2 regions of the Paenibacillus sp. JNUCC 34 genome follow, and region 1 is predicted to be linked to the other one. Evidence: riboswitches for the same ligand, from Rfam matches in the RefSeq annotation. Region 1 holds a riboswitch; the other holds the start of a gene.
What was found. A riboswitch is a leader RNA that binds a small molecule or an ion and turns the genes downstream of it on or off. The one in region 1 is predicted to bind FMN.
Positions count from the first base shown of each region.

Region 1 (8,210 bases):
TCGATGCGGTCGCAAAGAACAAGACTGCGATCAGAACCGGTTTGTCACCGGCAAGTTCAGCTGCTTTACGTATAATCGATTTAGTAATACCGACTTTGTTCAAAATCTGTCCGAACCAGGCACCAAACACGAGGCCTGCAATCGCACCGGACAGTCTCATGGAGCCGGCTGATAAGATTGTTTTGGCTATCGTAGCTGTTTCCGGATCATCTGACATCCAAGGAACGCCCGCAATGACCGCAAACAATACAGCCATTAAAGGCAAAGCCAGAATTGTCGGAAGTTTCCGAGTCATCATCAATCCTACAAAGATCAGGAAGACGAGTAAAATGCCGATGGCTTGAAACCACATTAAAGTTGTCACTTTAATATCCCCTCTCAATATGGTTACTGCTTATAACGAGTTATAACTATATTTCCAGATAAGCGCCCTGCTCTTTAAGACTCTGCTGCACTTCTTTGATATTGACATCCTGAACGTCAACTCCACTCTTGGCAGCTATCGCAGCCGCTACACCCCCGGCGTGCCCGATAGCACCTGTTGTTGGTGTCGTTCTCATCGCGGACTGTGCTTCAAATGTTGCCGAGATACAACGTCCGATTACGATTAGGTTCCTTACGGACTCTGTTATCATACAGGAGTAAGGAATGCTGTACATACCGCCCCATTCCAGCTTCTGGTGCTTCGTTCCTTCCCCGTCCGGACTGTGAATATCAACAGGGTAACCTGAATGGGCAATGGTATCCTCGAACAACCGCTGCTCCATCAAATCTTCAACCGTCAGTGTGTACACTCCCTTAATCTGCCGGGAACCGCGCACACCGATGCTCGGACCAGTCGATTCTACGACAGCGTTCTCAAATCCTGGAATGTACTTCCGAACAAACAGTTCAAGCTCACGACATTGTTTACGACCTACCATCTCCGCCTGGCTCAGGCTCATCGCATCCGTTGCGTCATGACCCAGTATTCGGGTCGTGTTCATGATGACTTCACCCGGATTATTTGTCTCAAAGAAAAGGATATTTTCCCGCGGGATGGAGATTTCACCCTTCGCCTTGGCTTCCTTGAACAGACTGTCAAACCCGCCAACCGACAGTCGAGGTGATTTCTCAATGATCGATGTATCTCCGTTGTACAACGGGAAATCATCGGGATGACTGTGGATGTATTCTTTAACCTTCGAAATGTCCACATTGTACATTTTCATCTTCAAAGTCATCGGCTGCATCGCCCCGTCAGACTCTCTGCCCTTCGTAAACTCCGCACCTGCTCCGACAGACAAATCTCCATCTCCCGTACCGTCGATAAATACGGAGCCTTGAATTTCGCTCAGCCCCGACTTGTTGCACACCGTTATGCTAACGATCCGGCCATTCTCTGTCTTCACTCCTGCCAGCATCGTGTGGTATAAAATCTCTCCGCCGCTCTCGGTTACCATCAGCTCAAGTTCATGTTTCATGGCCTCCGCATCAAATGGAGTTACTGAATACGTAAACCCGACGGTATCAAAAATATGTCCCGGTGATTTACCCAGCTTCTTCAAGCGCTCAATTAACTGATTTGTATATCCCTGTATCGCTAGCTTCTCCCCCGCATGAAAGGTCATCATCGGACCGACGCCGTTCGCGGTAAGCGTCCCTCCCAAAAACCCGTGGGATTCAACAATCAATGTCTTTGCCCCTGAGCTGGATGCCGCAACCGCGGCCATCGCCCCGGAAATGCCTCCGCCCATTACGACAACGTCATACTTTTGCATACTCTCCATTTCCATCTTCGCTCCTTCTGGTAATGATGTATGATGATTTCTTGACCTTAGATTACCAGAGCACTCGGATTATGTAAATGCTTTCAGGAAAATATTTTTCTAAATATCCGGAAATTCAGAAAATCATTTTCCATCGTGAATAAAGGGGTGCACGAACTATTTTTCAGAACAGCAACTTTTTGTAAAAAGAGGACGTCAATATCAGTAGAAATGCTAGATTTATATTATAAATCGGTTTCATAGAGCGGGGAGGCATAACAATTGAATAAATTAATAATCACTGTAATCATGCTATTATTCAGCTTATCGTTAATCGATTATAATCCGGATACGACTGCTGTTGAACCGGGGATGGAAGGATATGTCGTAGGGAAAGCGGACGACCAGATCCTGGTCGTGAGCAATGTGCCGAAGGATTACAGCTCGACAGCCGGCGTGAAAGAGTTCTATAATGCGATTTGGTTTTCGAATGCTCCAAAAGACATTTCTATCGGCCAAAAGGTGCAGGTGTGGTACGATATGGTGCTGGAATCCTACCCGGGACAATCGAAAGCTAACCAAGTTTCTGTTGTGCCAAGCAGTCAACCAGAACACGCAAACCTGACCGAACCAGAGGTCATTCGTAAAGCTTTGACGTCACAAGGAATGAGTAGCGCAGAGGTTCCTGTTATAAAAACAGTAAATTATGTTGCTGAAAAGGACATTTGGATTGTTCATATCAAACAAGGAAAAGCTGAATTGAACGTACAGGTTATAGATGAAAAACAGGATTCGGAATGAACGGTCCACCAAGACAAAGGACGTTCCGTGAAAACGTTTAATCCATACAAGCTTATGGCTGCACAACACAAATAGACCATGATCGCGGGCATAAACGCCAAGATCATGGTCTATTTACCGAGCGCAAACAGGCTTCCGCTTATCTGATGTTTCGCGTTCGGCGCGCTCATATTCCTTCAGCCCTTTACCGAACCGCCCATCAATCCGCGCACGAAATACTTTTGCAGCAGGAAGAAGATGGCGAGCGGCATGAGCATCGATATAAAAGCGGCTGAGGTAAGCAGATGCCAGTCGTTGCCGCGGGAACCGACCAGATCGGCGATTTTCATGGACATCACCTACACGCTCGGCTGGTTACCGATGAAAATAAGCGACACCAGATAGTCGTTCCATACCCACAGAAATTGAAAGATACCAATGGAAGCAAGGGCCGGAACAGACAGCGGAAGAATCAGTTTACTAAAGATTGTAAAATGGTTCGCACCGTCCATGAAAGCCGACTCGAACAGATCCTTCGGTAGTTGGCTGATAAAGTTGTACATGAAATAGGTAACGAGCGGCAGACCAAAAGCGGTATGCGCCAGCCATATTCCCAGGTACGTGCGCACGCTGATTTCACGGGCGCGCCGGCTTTGCCAGATCAGACGGCTGTCTTCCGCCAAGACACCCGATTTTAACTGTTCATCATTGTAGGTCTTTCCGTTCACCTCAATCGGTTCCCGGAGATCGATATCCTTGGAGAGCTTGATCGTATCCGCTGTTTTCCATTCCTGATGCGGAAACACGTTCCACCAGCCGGATTGCATAATATCCGCCGCCGGACGGAACGACGAGACCAACAGTCCCAGAGTCATCATGAGACGGCCTGCCTTACCGTTTCTCCTAAGTCAGCTGTTTTTTACTGTCATATGGATATCTGGCTTTCCGTAGCGCGCAATGCCCGGCATTCCGCGTTCTTTGGCGATCGCGATCGCCTTATCCGTATCATAGGCTATCCTTCTGAGCTGGACGGCAATATTCCCATAGCAAAAATCAATAATCCCGTAACCCGCTCTCGGGTCACCGTCAAATGGCAGACCGATACTACCGCTCATATTTTTCTTTGTGCTTATCCTTCATCCGGAAGTAGAGAAGCAACCAGTAAATTGGGTCCGACGCAATGTTAATCATGACTAACCAGATCTGCAGGAGAGAGCAACATTTTGCAATTCGGAAACGTTATACATCATACATCCAGACGAGGACCATTGATATTCATTGTGGATTAAAAGGAGGTTCAGATGAAACGTTTATTGTGGTGTTTGCTCATCGTTTTCATGGCGGCAACCGGATGCACTGTCCCAGAGGAGTTTACCCGTGATACGGCGGAAGAAAAGGTGCTGAAGCTCGTACCGCAATGCAGTAACAGCCTCCAGACGTTCAATACGATAACAGACACACAGCAGTCCGGGACGGATTATATTGTGACAGTGAAACAAAATTGCGAGCCGGAAAACGGCGAAGGGCCGCAAATGGAAACGATCTATACGTATTTGGTGACACCAGATGAGATCAAGCTGCTAAAGTGACGATACATGCTCGATCAATTAATTTGCGGGAAGAAAGAGAACAAGAAAACCACCCATTGGTTGTAGTTTTTCTTGCGAGACAAGGATGCCGTTTGCTCCGAAGTTTGTACTTCTCTCTTAAAAAAAGCTGCCGAGTTGTCTCGACAGCTTGTTCACACACATATTCTTATCCCTGCTCTCCCGCCAGAGAGCTGGAATCTGATTGTCTGGAAATTACAAACAGTGCGAACCAGATCAGCAGGAAGCCCGTAATTTGGGCGTAAGTTATAACCTCGCGGAACACGATCCAGTTAATCAGCACCCCTACCATTGGGAAGCTCAACTCCCCAAGCGTCGCTACCGATGCTTTCGTTGTCGTAAGTCCTTTGTAATACACCAGCAGACTAAGCAAGCCCGGCAGCAGTGCTTGACCGATCAGATTAAGCATAACCGCGGCAAAATCCATTGTTCCGGCAGCCGGCAAATTCCATGCTGCTCCTTCACTCCATGTAATGACGCTGAGCAGCGGAAGAGCCAGAACAAACCGCAGAGACGTGACCGTCTCATATTTCATCTGACCGACCATCAAACGTCCCATCACTGTCGATCCGCCCCACAGTGCGGCAGCACCGAGTGAGAGCAGGCTTCCGACCTGAATAAACTCGCTATAATGGCCAATCGGAAGAGTGAACCCGAAGGTCAGTAAATACGTACCGCCAAGTGCCAAAATAAAGAGCATCGAAAAATGACGTGGAAGCTTTTCCTTAAGCAGCAGACTGGCTAAAATAATAGCAAACAGCGGCTGCAGCTTTTGCAGTAATAGCACGGCGTTCAGGTTCCCGCTCGTCAGTCCCATCGTGAACAGGATGGTGGCTATACCTGAGCCGCCCCATGATATGAAGAGCAGCGCGCCGACATGCCGCCAGCCGAGACTCTTGAACTCGTGACGATTTTTCCAAATAACCGGTATCGCAATAAGAGATATAATAATATGTTCAAGCAGTACGATTTGAGAGGAAGTCATATTTTTCAAAAGAATGATCCGGAACAGGGGATCTACACCCCACAGAGCCGCTCCCAATACAACCAGCCAAAATCCACCTTTAAAGCTGCTTTTCTCTTTCGCCGTTGAGGTCGGCTGCATCTTAACACTTGAGCTTACATTTTCCATCTTGCTGTCTCCTGTCCTGAATACGGAGTCTTACCAGCAGAAAGCCCCCGTAATCGACAATGTCGAAAAATACGGGGGCTGACCAAATAAGCCTGCCGAAAGCTTAAAAAAGCCCGCGACAAACTCATGTTTGATCTTCTCCCATCCGGACTATACCGTCGGCCTTGGAATTACACCAAGTCAGTCGCCATCTCAATCTCGAAACAGCGAGTCGCGGGCTGAAGCACATTCACAAGTAACGCACCATCACCGCCGGTCAGGAATTTCACCTTACCCCGAAGATCCATATTCATTTATTATATTTTGTAATGCATAATTAACTTGAACTTATGATACTAAAATTTATGACAATCCGCTGATACAAAGATCACAATGAAATTATAACACGAATAGTTTCATGTAAATACAATTTTTTTGCAGAAAATCATGTTAATTTCATAACATAAGTTTGTTACTGAGAATTATATAGTGTATATCGATAAGTTACAACCTTTAATTTGTCTCCAGTTCTAACATCCCTATGGTCGATAGGTCCCCTTTAAATATTGATACGTTTTGTCATACACTGCACGGGTGGCAGGATCCGGGGATTTTGGCGATTGATTAGCGCTTGTTCCTCGCCTACCTCCTGTATGTTCATGTTTTCGCTGATTCCGTCTCCGTCCACATCACCAAAATTACTCTTTTCTCTTTAAAAGGTTGTATAACAATAAAAAGCAGACATGAAACATGCCTGCTTTACGGTGCGTATTATCTAGCTGTCACATACTCATGCTGAAGAATCCCCATCTGGACAATGTCGCCCCATGCACCGTCCCGGAAGATCGCTTGCCGGGAAGCCCCTTCATGCTTGAACCCTATTTTTTCATATAAGTGTATCGCTTTCTGATTAAATGAGAACACCCTTAAAGAAACCCTGTGCAAATTCAGCTCCAAAAATGCATAATCCAGCAGCAATCGAAGCGCCTCGGTTCCATAGCCCTTGCCCCAGTAGTCCTTTTCGCCAATATCAATAATACACTCCGCATTGCGGTTTTTGTAATCCAGCTGAATGAGAGATATGATGCCAATCGGCCGATCGCTTTGCTTGTCCAAGATGATATAACTTTTGGAAGTGTCAGATCCCAAAATCACATGGCTGACAAATTCGTGTGTATCTTCCTCAGTATACAAATCCAGTGAAGGACTGGTCGTTGTCATGACCTCAAGATCATTTCTCCATTCGTTGTACAACTGTACATCATTCGTTGTCATCTTGCGGAATTTAATTCTAGCAGATTCAAATAGCATCGCTTATTCTCCTTCCTAATATGTTCAATCTCTTATTCCGTCCCGGAACAACATGGACTCCAAAGAAAACACCAGCATTTCTATCTGTTCATCTACCTTTGTTATTTCATGACCCAAGCGGGCGGTATTAAGTACGATTCCATCCATACATGAAATAAGATACCGGGCAATATGACCTACAGGTACACAGGGGTTGAATTCGCCTTGTGAAGCTCCTTTTTGAAAAAATGAGGTTAGTACCTCAATCAGTCTCTGGTAACGCATGTTCATGTAACTCTCATTTTCTGAATCCGTTCGATAATGTAACGACAAAAAGTACTCAGCATTAGCCAAGGCAAGCGATGGCTCTCCGGCTTCCATCCCCTTCTGCTGCGTAAAGAGCCATTCAGCCAGCTGCTTCCAGTACGTCTGTGCGCCATCTTCGATTTGAAAAGAAAAAGCATCTTCTTCATCCTCTAACCGAAGCAGCTCTTCATAGACATGTTCAATATTGTCAAAATAGGCATACAGCGCCCCTCTGGACACTCCACCTGCATCCATCACATCCTGCATCGTAGCTTGATGATACCCTTTGGTAGTAAACACTTGCTTAGCCGCCCTCAGCAAGTCCTTTTTTTTCTGCTGCTTGTATTGTTCGCTCACTCTCGGAGACACCTCTTCCTAACCCCCTTTATAAAATAGACACGAATGTCGTTTTGTGAATTTAATTATAACCGACATGAGTGTCGGTTTTCAACAATGAATTCTCTCAAAAGGAAAAGGTTGTCTGTTATGAGCCGCTGCGAGTACGAATCGTTCCTACAATCGCTTCGTCCTCTCCGCTACTTTTGTGCATATCTACTTAACAAACAGGTCGCTTAAGGATTAATCCTCAAGCGACCTGCTTGTTTTTTCTAATAAGTCCTAATTATTATCGCTTATAGGACAGCCGTTTATTTTTCAGATTTCCGCTCAAAACGTAAGCCAGTATATTTTATAACGATGCGTTCTCACCAAACCTGCTTTTTCGGCTGTTTTTTGCGAGGCGATGTTACTGTCCATACAGTCCCACCATGCCATAATCCCATGCTCATGGAAATCGTTCAACAGCAGCTTCACAAGCGAGCTCGACAGTCCCAAGCGCATATAGTCCTCTAATGTCTCTACACCAATAGAATGGGTCATGCCGAACTTCGCAGAGGATATTGCCAAACTCGCGATAACATTACGGTCAGTAATGGCAGCGTAACCGTGTCCTTTAGCCAAGAAGTCGGTTACCGTTCCCCAATACTGTTCAATGTACTGAACTAAAAAGTCAGCATTTCCCGCTCCATTTCGTTCCCATTCATCAAGCTGCCGTGCATCTAACCGGACAGCCGTAAATGATTCCGGAAAAACGGATTGTTCACCGTTTTGATCCTGTCCTGCAATCGGATTTGACTTATATACATATTGATAACTGTCTTTCAAATCCCGGCTACCGAGTGTATCCTGAATAATCGGCTGCCACCCCTCACTATCCACCGAAAATTCAAAATAATGAGTATCCTTCTCTTTCAGAAACGGAATGATTTCATCGTCTATCAACCTTCCCAAGGTCGCATTTGATACTCGCGATGAAGGGCGCCCCATAAAACAAAAGCTCTCCAGACCACCCGACCAGACGAGAGCTGA
Region 1 covers NZ_CM177770.1:4,677,288-4,685,497, forward strand. Annotated here, with positions in the region: gene AC2TF5_RS21935 (TRAP transporter large permease subunit) at 1-364, opposite strand, end outside; gene AC2TF5_RS21940 (FAD-dependent oxidoreductase) at 411-1,769, opposite strand; gene AC2TF5_RS21945 (YobA family protein) at 2,031-2,549, shown strand; gene AC2TF5_RS21950 (hypothetical protein) at 2,726-2,878, opposite strand; gene AC2TF5_RS21955 (carbohydrate ABC transporter permease) at 2,888-3,406, opposite strand; gene AC2TF5_RS21960 (hypothetical protein) at 3,437-3,643, opposite strand; gene AC2TF5_RS21965 (hypothetical protein) at 3,830-4,117, shown strand; gene AC2TF5_RS21970 (DMT family transporter) at 4,284-5,267, opposite strand; FMN riboswitch at 5,397-5,554, opposite strand; gene AC2TF5_RS21975 (GNAT family N-acetyltransferase) at 6,018-6,557, opposite strand; gene AC2TF5_RS21980 (TetR/AcrR family transcriptional regulator) at 6,582-7,211, opposite strand; gene AC2TF5_RS21985 (GNAT family N-acetyltransferase) at 7,509-8,210, opposite strand, start outside.

Region 2 (8,210 bases), 870 kb from region 1:
CAATATCATCAAACTTCAGCATGTGGCCCAGCTTGGCCTGCTTAGTGTGCAAATAACCGGTATTATCCTTATTCTCTGGCATTTGGATGGGAACACGCTCCACAACTTCAAGTCCGTAGCCCTCAAGCCCTTTAATCTTCCGTGGATTATTCGTCAGTAGCCGGATTTGGCGAATACCGAGATCCTTCAGAATTTGCGCTCCGATTCCGTAATCGCGCAGATCCGCTGGAAAGCCCAGTTTCAGATTGGCATCCACCGTATCCAGCCCCTCTTCCTGGAGCTTATACGCCTTCAGCTTGTTAATAAGTCCGATTCCCCGACCTTCCTGCCGCATGTACAGCAAAACGCCTTCACCCGCTTCATCAATCTGCCGTAAAGCCGCCTCAAATTGTGGACCGCAATCACAACGGTGGGAATGAAATACGTCTCCGGTTAAACATTCGGAGTGTACGCGCACGAGAACTGGTTTATCACCGTTGATATCGCCTTTTACAAGTGCCATATGCTCTTTGCTGTCAACCTCATTCGTGTAGGCGATAGCCTGAAATTCTCCGAAATCGGTTGGCATTCTCACGGAAACCTCTCGATTAACAAGCTTATCCTTTTCATTGCGATAGTGAATCAGATCTTTAATGCTGATCAGCTTCAGATCATTCTTCTGTGCGATCTGGGCGAGATCCGGCAGACGGGCCATGGTACCGTCTTCCTTAATAATCTCGCAGATAACACCCGCTGGATAAGAGCCGCATAAGCGGGCCAGGTCAACCGCAGCTTCCGTATGACCTGCACGGCGCAGAACACCGCCATCTTTTGCAACGAGAGGGAACATATGACCTGGTCTTCGAAAATCGGACGGCACCGCGTTAGGGTCCATAATGCCACGAACAGTTAATGAACGCTCAAAGGCAGAAATGCCTGTGGTCGTATCTTTATGGTCAATGGACACGGTAAACGCCGTTCCGTGATAATCGGTATTTTGAGATACCATCGGTTTCAGATCCAGTTCCTGAGCCCTTGCTTGAGTGATGGGCAGACATACTAACCCCCGGCCTTCCGTGATCATAAAATTGATCACTTCCGGTGTTGCTTTATCTGCAAGTGCGATAAAATCCCCTTCATTCTCCCGGTCCTCGTCATCAACAACAATAACGACTTTTCCTCTCATTAAATCGTATATCGCTTCTTCTATCCTACTAAATTCAAATCGGTCATCCATTGCTGTTCCTCCTTCATTTTCATGGAGATGTAGTAAGGCTTAACTAGGCAAAACCATGCTCTGACAGGTAATCATGACTGATTCCGTTCTTTGATGTTTTGCTTGCAGCCCCTTGAGAGCCGTAATGAAGCAGATGGTCAACATATTTGCCTAAGATGTCGTTTTCTATATTCACCGTATCGCCAGCTTTTTTGTATGCCAACACAGTTTCGGCAAGCGTATGAGGAATAATCGAAACGGTGAAGGAAGAATCATTAACTTTAACGACCGTCAGGCTGATTCCGTCCAGAGTAACCGAGCCTTTAGGTAAGATGTACTTAAACAGATCCAAATTCGAAGGAGCAATCTCATAGACAACCGCATTTTGATCGGAATGAACGCTCCGGATCATCCCAGTGCCGTCAACATGACCCTGGACGATATGGCCTCCGAATCTGGCTCCAGCAGCCATTGCCCGCTCCAGATTTACCTTGCTTCCTCCTTGAAGCTCCTTGAGATTGGTGCTACGGTATGTTTCCGGCATAACGTCCACCGTGAACATGCTCTTCCCGATCGAAGTTGCAGTTAGGCATACCCCGTTGACCGCGACACTGTCGCCAAGCTTCAAATCATCCATTATTCGCACAGCCGATATGCTAAGCACCATGGCTTCGCCTTTGCGACCGATCTGGCGCATTTCACCGATCTCTTCCACCAGTCCTGTGAACATAGGTTTCCTCCTTTCTGGATTGTATCCGTTTTTTGTATTAGCTCAATTTACGGATTCGGACCAAACCGGTATCCCACTGATGCACATATTATCACCCAGTTGTTCGAATTCCACATCGTTCAACGTGATGGCATCACTCATCTGCTCCACTCCGCTAAAGTTGAAGCTTGATGGGGCACCCAAGCCGCCGACAATCTTTGGAGCCATAAAAAGGACCACCTTATCCACAAGCCTTTCTTCAAGCATGGATCCGTTCAGAGTGCCGCCTCCCTCCAGCAGGATAGAGCCGATCTGCTTCTGACCTAATAGGTCCATTGCAAGCTTTAAGTCTACCCGGGGACCTTCGCCGCAGGAAATCACTTCGACTCCTATTTCTTGGAGTGCCTCCCGTTTCTTCGGATCGCCCTGCCCCGTTGTTAAAATTAGTGTTGGAGCTGCCCCGTCATGAAGCATTTTGCTTTTGAGCGGGATTTTCAGCTTGGAATCCACCACAATTCGTATTGGATTCAGCCCTTCAACCGGCAAGCGGGTCGTAAGTTCCGGATCATCTGCTATGACGGTAGATACACCGACCATAATTGCTTGATGCCGATGCCGGAGGGTGTGAACCCTATCTCTGGCTCCTTCATTGGATATCCATTTGCTATCACCGGTTTTGGAAGCGATTTTGCCATCCAATGTGCTTGCCGTTTTCAGCGTGACATAGGGCCTACCTGTCGTTATAAACTTCATAAATGGCGCGTTCAGCTTGCGAGAACGCTCGCTCAGAATCCCTGTATCTACCTGGATTCCAGCACCTTGCAGGATTTCAATTCCCTTGCCTGCAACGAGAGGGTTGGGATCTTTACTCGCAATAACGACCCGCTTGACACCTTCCGCGATCAACCTTTCACTGCACGGAGGCGTCTTACCGAAATGACTGCATGGCTCCAGTGTTACATAAACCGTACTGCCAGAAGCTTTGGCTCCCGCCATTTGGAGTGCATGCACTTCGGCATGAGGAGCACCTCTTTCCAGATGCGTACCCATCCCGATAAGCCTGCCATCTTTCACAATGACACACCCAACTACCGGATTGATACCCGTCTGTCCTTGAGCCCGCTCTGCCATTTCCAGTGCTAGTGACATATAAAATTCATCATTCATCATATCCATCAACAATATTCGCCTCCCCTCACAACGAAGTTTCGACTGGCAAGCAACTAGGTCGAACCGGGTTCAACATTCCTACCCGGAATGTTGTCCGTTTTGCACAAAAAAGCCCTGTCCGGATCATATAATCCAAACAGGGCTTTGATTTAATTGGGAGAATAAATGTATAGTTCGGACAGAAACAAACAAGACATGCTGGTTATAACCAAAGAAGAGCATCAACTGTACTGCTTAAAAGGCAATACCATTGGTCGCACACACTTTGTGAAAACCTGCACATATCAAATATTACTGTTCCTATCAGACTATACCGCAAAAATAAGCGATAACTCGCCTTCTCTCCTTCTCCCATCCAGACTATACTGTCGGTCCCGGATTTGCACCAGGTCCACCGCATATACTTACGTATATCCGGGTCACGGACTAAGTCCGCAGTGATAAGCTTTTGCATAGGCTTTACGCTTCTTCACCACGTCCATCACCGCCGGTAGGGAATTTCACCCTGCCCCGAAGGATCGATCATTATTAAATTTTATCCTTACATGTCCTTGATACCGCTAGATTTCCTACAGTTATTTATGATTCCTACCAAAATCCCACGAATAACTCTAGTCATCTAAGTGGTAACATGAAAAAAGCTTATCACTCAATAAGCAAAAAAGCAAGGGTTGATAACTTACTTTTCTATAGTGATTATCTTACCATTAGACAAACAACCTTTTCTCATTTATCCATTAATTACCTAGACTGCAGTTCGTTAGACATAGTACTATACTCCTATTGCAATAAATAGGGAGGTTTTTCCATGAAATTAAAGAAATCAATAATACTAGCCATTATTGGTTCTGTATTGTTTTCGCTTGGTCAATTAATGTATCTGATACTACAGTGGTTTGAACCATCTAATTATTATTTCTTTTTTGATTTTTACCGTGCTCTAGATTGGACTTATAGAACGATAAATATTTTTAACTTCATCTTCTCACTTTCGATGGTTAATTTATTTGTTTCATTTCTTCTAACACAAAAGAGAGGGAGTGCCCAATAAATTGACTACTGAACTTGAAAAAATTCTACAATTTGACACAGAAGAGCAAATCAATCAAGACATATTTCCAAAAAAGGTGTATCCCGAAAATAATATTTTTCATAAAACACTCCATTATATAGGTGTGTCAATTCTTGTAATATCATTTATTGTTGGTATATTAATTGCAGTAGAAAAAGATGGACGTGATATTTCTTTTTCACTTGTTACAGCTATAATATGGTGGGCTAGTGGTTTTATAAGTGGAATTACTTTTATGGCTTTCGGTGAAATTGTTAAAATCCTCCATGATATTCGAGGTAAATTTCATTAATTAATTTCGACCAGTTGTTAAAGCAACTGGTTTTTTTATGTACGAATCAAAAAAACAACCTCCCTGCCGTTATGTAGATAACGATTTGGGAGGTTGTCCATCATTTTGTATTAAGCTTCGAATACTTTAACTTCTTTCATTTTGTCGCCTGGTTTTACACTGTTTACCAGTTCCATACCGCTTGTCACTTTGCCAAATACCGTGTGAACGCCATCCAAGTGAGGCTGTGGACCGTAGCAGATGAAGAACTGGCTGCCGCCAGTGTTACGACCTGCATGCGCCATGGACAATACGCCCGTTTCATGCTTGGTTGTGTTAGTAGCCGTCTCACAGTCGATTGTATAGCCAGGACCACCTGTACCATTACCTGTTGGGCATCCACCTTGAGCTACGAAGCCCGGGATTACACGGTGAAAGCTAAGTCCGTTATAAAAACCACTGTTAGCCAATTTTTCAAAGTTAGCTACAGTATTAGGCGCTTCTTCAGGAAAAAAGTCAATTTCCACTATTCCGCCGTTTTCCAATTCGATTGTACCTTTTTTCATTTCTCTTCACTTCCCTTAGTATATTGTTCGATCAATGACATTCCAATCAATTCCATTCCCATGTCTTGATTACGTTCCCATTGTATCTTATTTGCAACATCTGTTGCAAACAGGTTGGCCAAAAGAAAAACGTCTATCGACGTACCTCAAAGGAGACAGACCACGTTTAGCGTTGTTTTTCTTGCGAGATAAAGTTGCAGTTACTCAGAAAAAAAAGGATCCCCCTTTACAGATGTAAAGGAGAGATCCTTGTTACGGGTAGATCAATATATCTAGCTCAATACGGTCTGCTTGTTGATTCGCACAGGCACCACGTCGTGACTAACGATGTCTTCGAGACTCTCGCGACGAACGACCAGATCGCCAATACCATCTTTAACGAACACAACCGCCGGCTTGCGGATCCGGTTGTAATTGCTCGCCATTGAATAGTTGTAGGCTCCTGTACAAGCAACGGCTAGCAAGTCGCCGGATTCAACTTTGGGCAACTCCACATCCCAGATTAACATATCGCCGCTTTCGCAGCATTTCCCTGCGATCGAGACCTTCTCTTCAACCGGATCATTCGCCCGATTAGCGAGAAGTGCTTCATATTGGGATTCGTACAGCGCAGGACGAGGATTATCTGTCATGCCTCCGTCAACTGCGACATATTTACGCACACCCGGAATATCCTTGCTGGTTCCTACCGTATACAGGGTTGTTCCTGCATCGCCTACGATACTACGGCCCGGTTCAACCCAAATCTCAGGAAGTTCAGGTGCAATGCCTGCAAAATATGTCTTGACTGCGTCCGTGATCGCCTTAACATACTGTGATACATGAAGTGGAGTATCCCCATCCACGTAACGGATACCAAAACCGCCGCCGAGGTTTACCACGCTGAACGTCACGTTCAGACCTTCTTTAACAGAGCGTGAAAATTCAGCTACACGCTGAACCGCCATCTGGAAGCCTTCCACTTCGAAAATCTGTGATCCGATGTGGGAGTGCAATCCCAGAAGTTCAAGATTTGGTTGAGACGCAGCAAGTTTCACCGCTTCATAAGCTGATCCGTTACCAATGTCAAATCCGAATTTAGAATCGGTTTGACCTGTGGAGATGTATTCATGCGTGTGTGCTTCTACACCAGGAGTTACGCGAAGCAGAATCTTCACTTGACGCCCCTTCTCAGCCGCAATAGCCTGCAGCAAATGAAGCTCGACCTCATTGTCTACTACAAAGCAGCCAATATGGGCATCCAAAGCCATTTCGATTTCATCTGGTGTTTTGTTATTGCCGTGAAAATGAATCCGTTCCGCGGGGAATCCCGCTTCCAGTGCCGTGTATAGCTCTCCGTCGGATACAACATCAAGGGACATCCCCTCTTCTTCCACCAGACGGCACATAGCCATCACACAAAAAGCCTTGCTTGCATAAGCCACCTGATATTTCAAGCCTGAAACCTTGAAAGCGTCGATATATTCCCTGCAGCGGTTACGAACCGACTGCTCGTCTACAATATAAAGAGGGGTTCCGAACTGTGCTTTTAAATCAGCAGTATCGCACCCGCCAATTTCTAGATGTCCCCGTTCATTAATTCTGCTAGTACCGTGTAAAAACATCCCACAATTCCTCCGATCAATATTTACAAAATTAAATTATCGAATAATTGTTCACAGTATAGCAGACAACGAAACGTAAATAAAATGGATTTTTCAACATAACCTTTGTGTTATTTGTTATTGCTTTCTTTTGGGACTCATTTCAGCCCCCATCTTACTGCTATCCCTGGTCTTGTTCAGAGCCAGACGTGTTCTGGAATAAAGCAGCGGCTTACGAAACAATATCTCCCCCATCGCCTTTGCATTAAATGGTATAAAAGGCCATAAGTATGAGGAGTTATATGACCGGTGTGTGGTCAGCATCAGAATGAATAGCGTCGTACCAATCACGAACCCTTTTACCCCAAACATCGCTACTGCTATAAGTAGTGCAAGACGTACGACCCGGTTAGCTAACCCTAACTCATAACTCGGTGTCGCAAACATACCGATCGCGGCAACCGACATATACAGTATCACTTCGTTAACAAACAATCCCGATTTAACGGCAATGTCCCCGATGAGGATCGCTGCAATCAATCCCATGGCAGATGCCAGAGGAGTTGGTGTATGAACAGCGGCAAGGCGCATCAAGTCCACCCCGAATTCGACGATTAAGAACTGTATAATAATTGGAATTTTACCCGTTTCCTTTGGTCCCAATATATCGAGATACGGCGGTTTCAGTTCAGGATGTATGACGAGTAGCATCCACAGCGGCAAAAGAAACATCGATGCGAATATACCGCCGAAACGAATCCAGCGCAGGTAGGTGCCCATAAACGGCGTCTGTCTGTTTTCTTCGGCATGCTGGCACAGGTCAAAAAACGTTGTCGGCATAATCATCACGCTTGGTGAGGTGTCTACCATCACCACGACTCTGCCTTCGAGCAGGTGTGAGGCGACCACGTCAGGCCGCTCTGAATAGCGGACCAGCGGATAAGGATGCCAGCCTTTATTAACAATAGCTTCTTCCAACTGTTTGTCTCCGAGAGGCAGCCCTTCCATATCGAGTTCTTGAATTTTGTGGCGAATGGCCTCCACCTGATCCCTGTCGACAATATCATCTATGAAAATAATACACACGTCGGTTTGAGTACGTCGTCCCACCTGCATGGCTTCACAATGGAGTCCCGGATCCCGTATACGGCGCCGGACCAGATTAATGTTCGTAACTATAGATTCAGTAAACCCGTCCCTAGCGCCGCGCACAACCCGTTCAATATCGGGCTCTTCAGGAGACCTTGTAGGATATTTTCTCGTATCCAGCAGAATGGCTGTATGTTCACCTTCAAAAAAAACGACACACAAACCCGTGAGTATATTATTAATCGCTTCACTTAGTTTATTAATCTCCTCCACCTGAACATAAGGAATATACTGGTTCTTGATCGAGGAAACGATATGATTGCCTACATCCTCCGGTGTCAAATAGGTAAAACGATCTAAAATTTCCGTCAATACCACATCATTGGTAAACCCATTTATAAACAACAGTCCCGTTTTTCTGCCGGCAATCGTCATTTCACGCAGGACGACGTCAAAAGAAACGCCAAGCCCCACTACCTCTTTCAAGATTCCCTTCAGATCTTTCAGATTGCCGGGTATTTCATCCGAGCCCTGCCAATACATTACAGATTCATG
Region 2 covers NZ_CM177770.1:3,803,285-3,811,494, forward strand. Annotated here, with positions in the region: gene AC2TF5_RS17830 (bifunctional 3,4-dihydroxy-2-butanone-4-phosphate synthase/GTP cyclohydrolase II) at 1-1,216, opposite strand, end outside; gene ribE (riboflavin synthase) at 1,260-1,925, opposite strand; gene ribD (bifunctional diaminohydroxyphosphoribosylaminopyrimidine deaminase/5-amino-6-(5-phosphoribosylamino)uracil reductase RibD) at 1,968-3,080, opposite strand; FMN riboswitch at 3,414-3,596, opposite strand; gene AC2TF5_RS17845 (hypothetical protein) at 3,883-4,125, shown strand; gene AC2TF5_RS17850 (hypothetical protein) at 4,127-4,438, shown strand; gene AC2TF5_RS17855 (peptidylprolyl isomerase) at 4,549-4,983, opposite strand; gene lysA (diaminopimelate decarboxylase) at 5,256-6,587, opposite strand; gene AC2TF5_RS17865 (spore germination protein) at 6,705-8,210, opposite strand, start outside.
Region 2: it holds a riboswitch for FMN, as region 1 does, so the genes downstream of both, ribD (bifunctional diaminohydroxyphosphoribosylaminopyrimidine deaminase/5-amino-6-(5-phosphoribosylamino)uracil reductase RibD) here and AC2TF5_RS21970 (DMT family transporter) in region 1, are expected to answer to the same signal.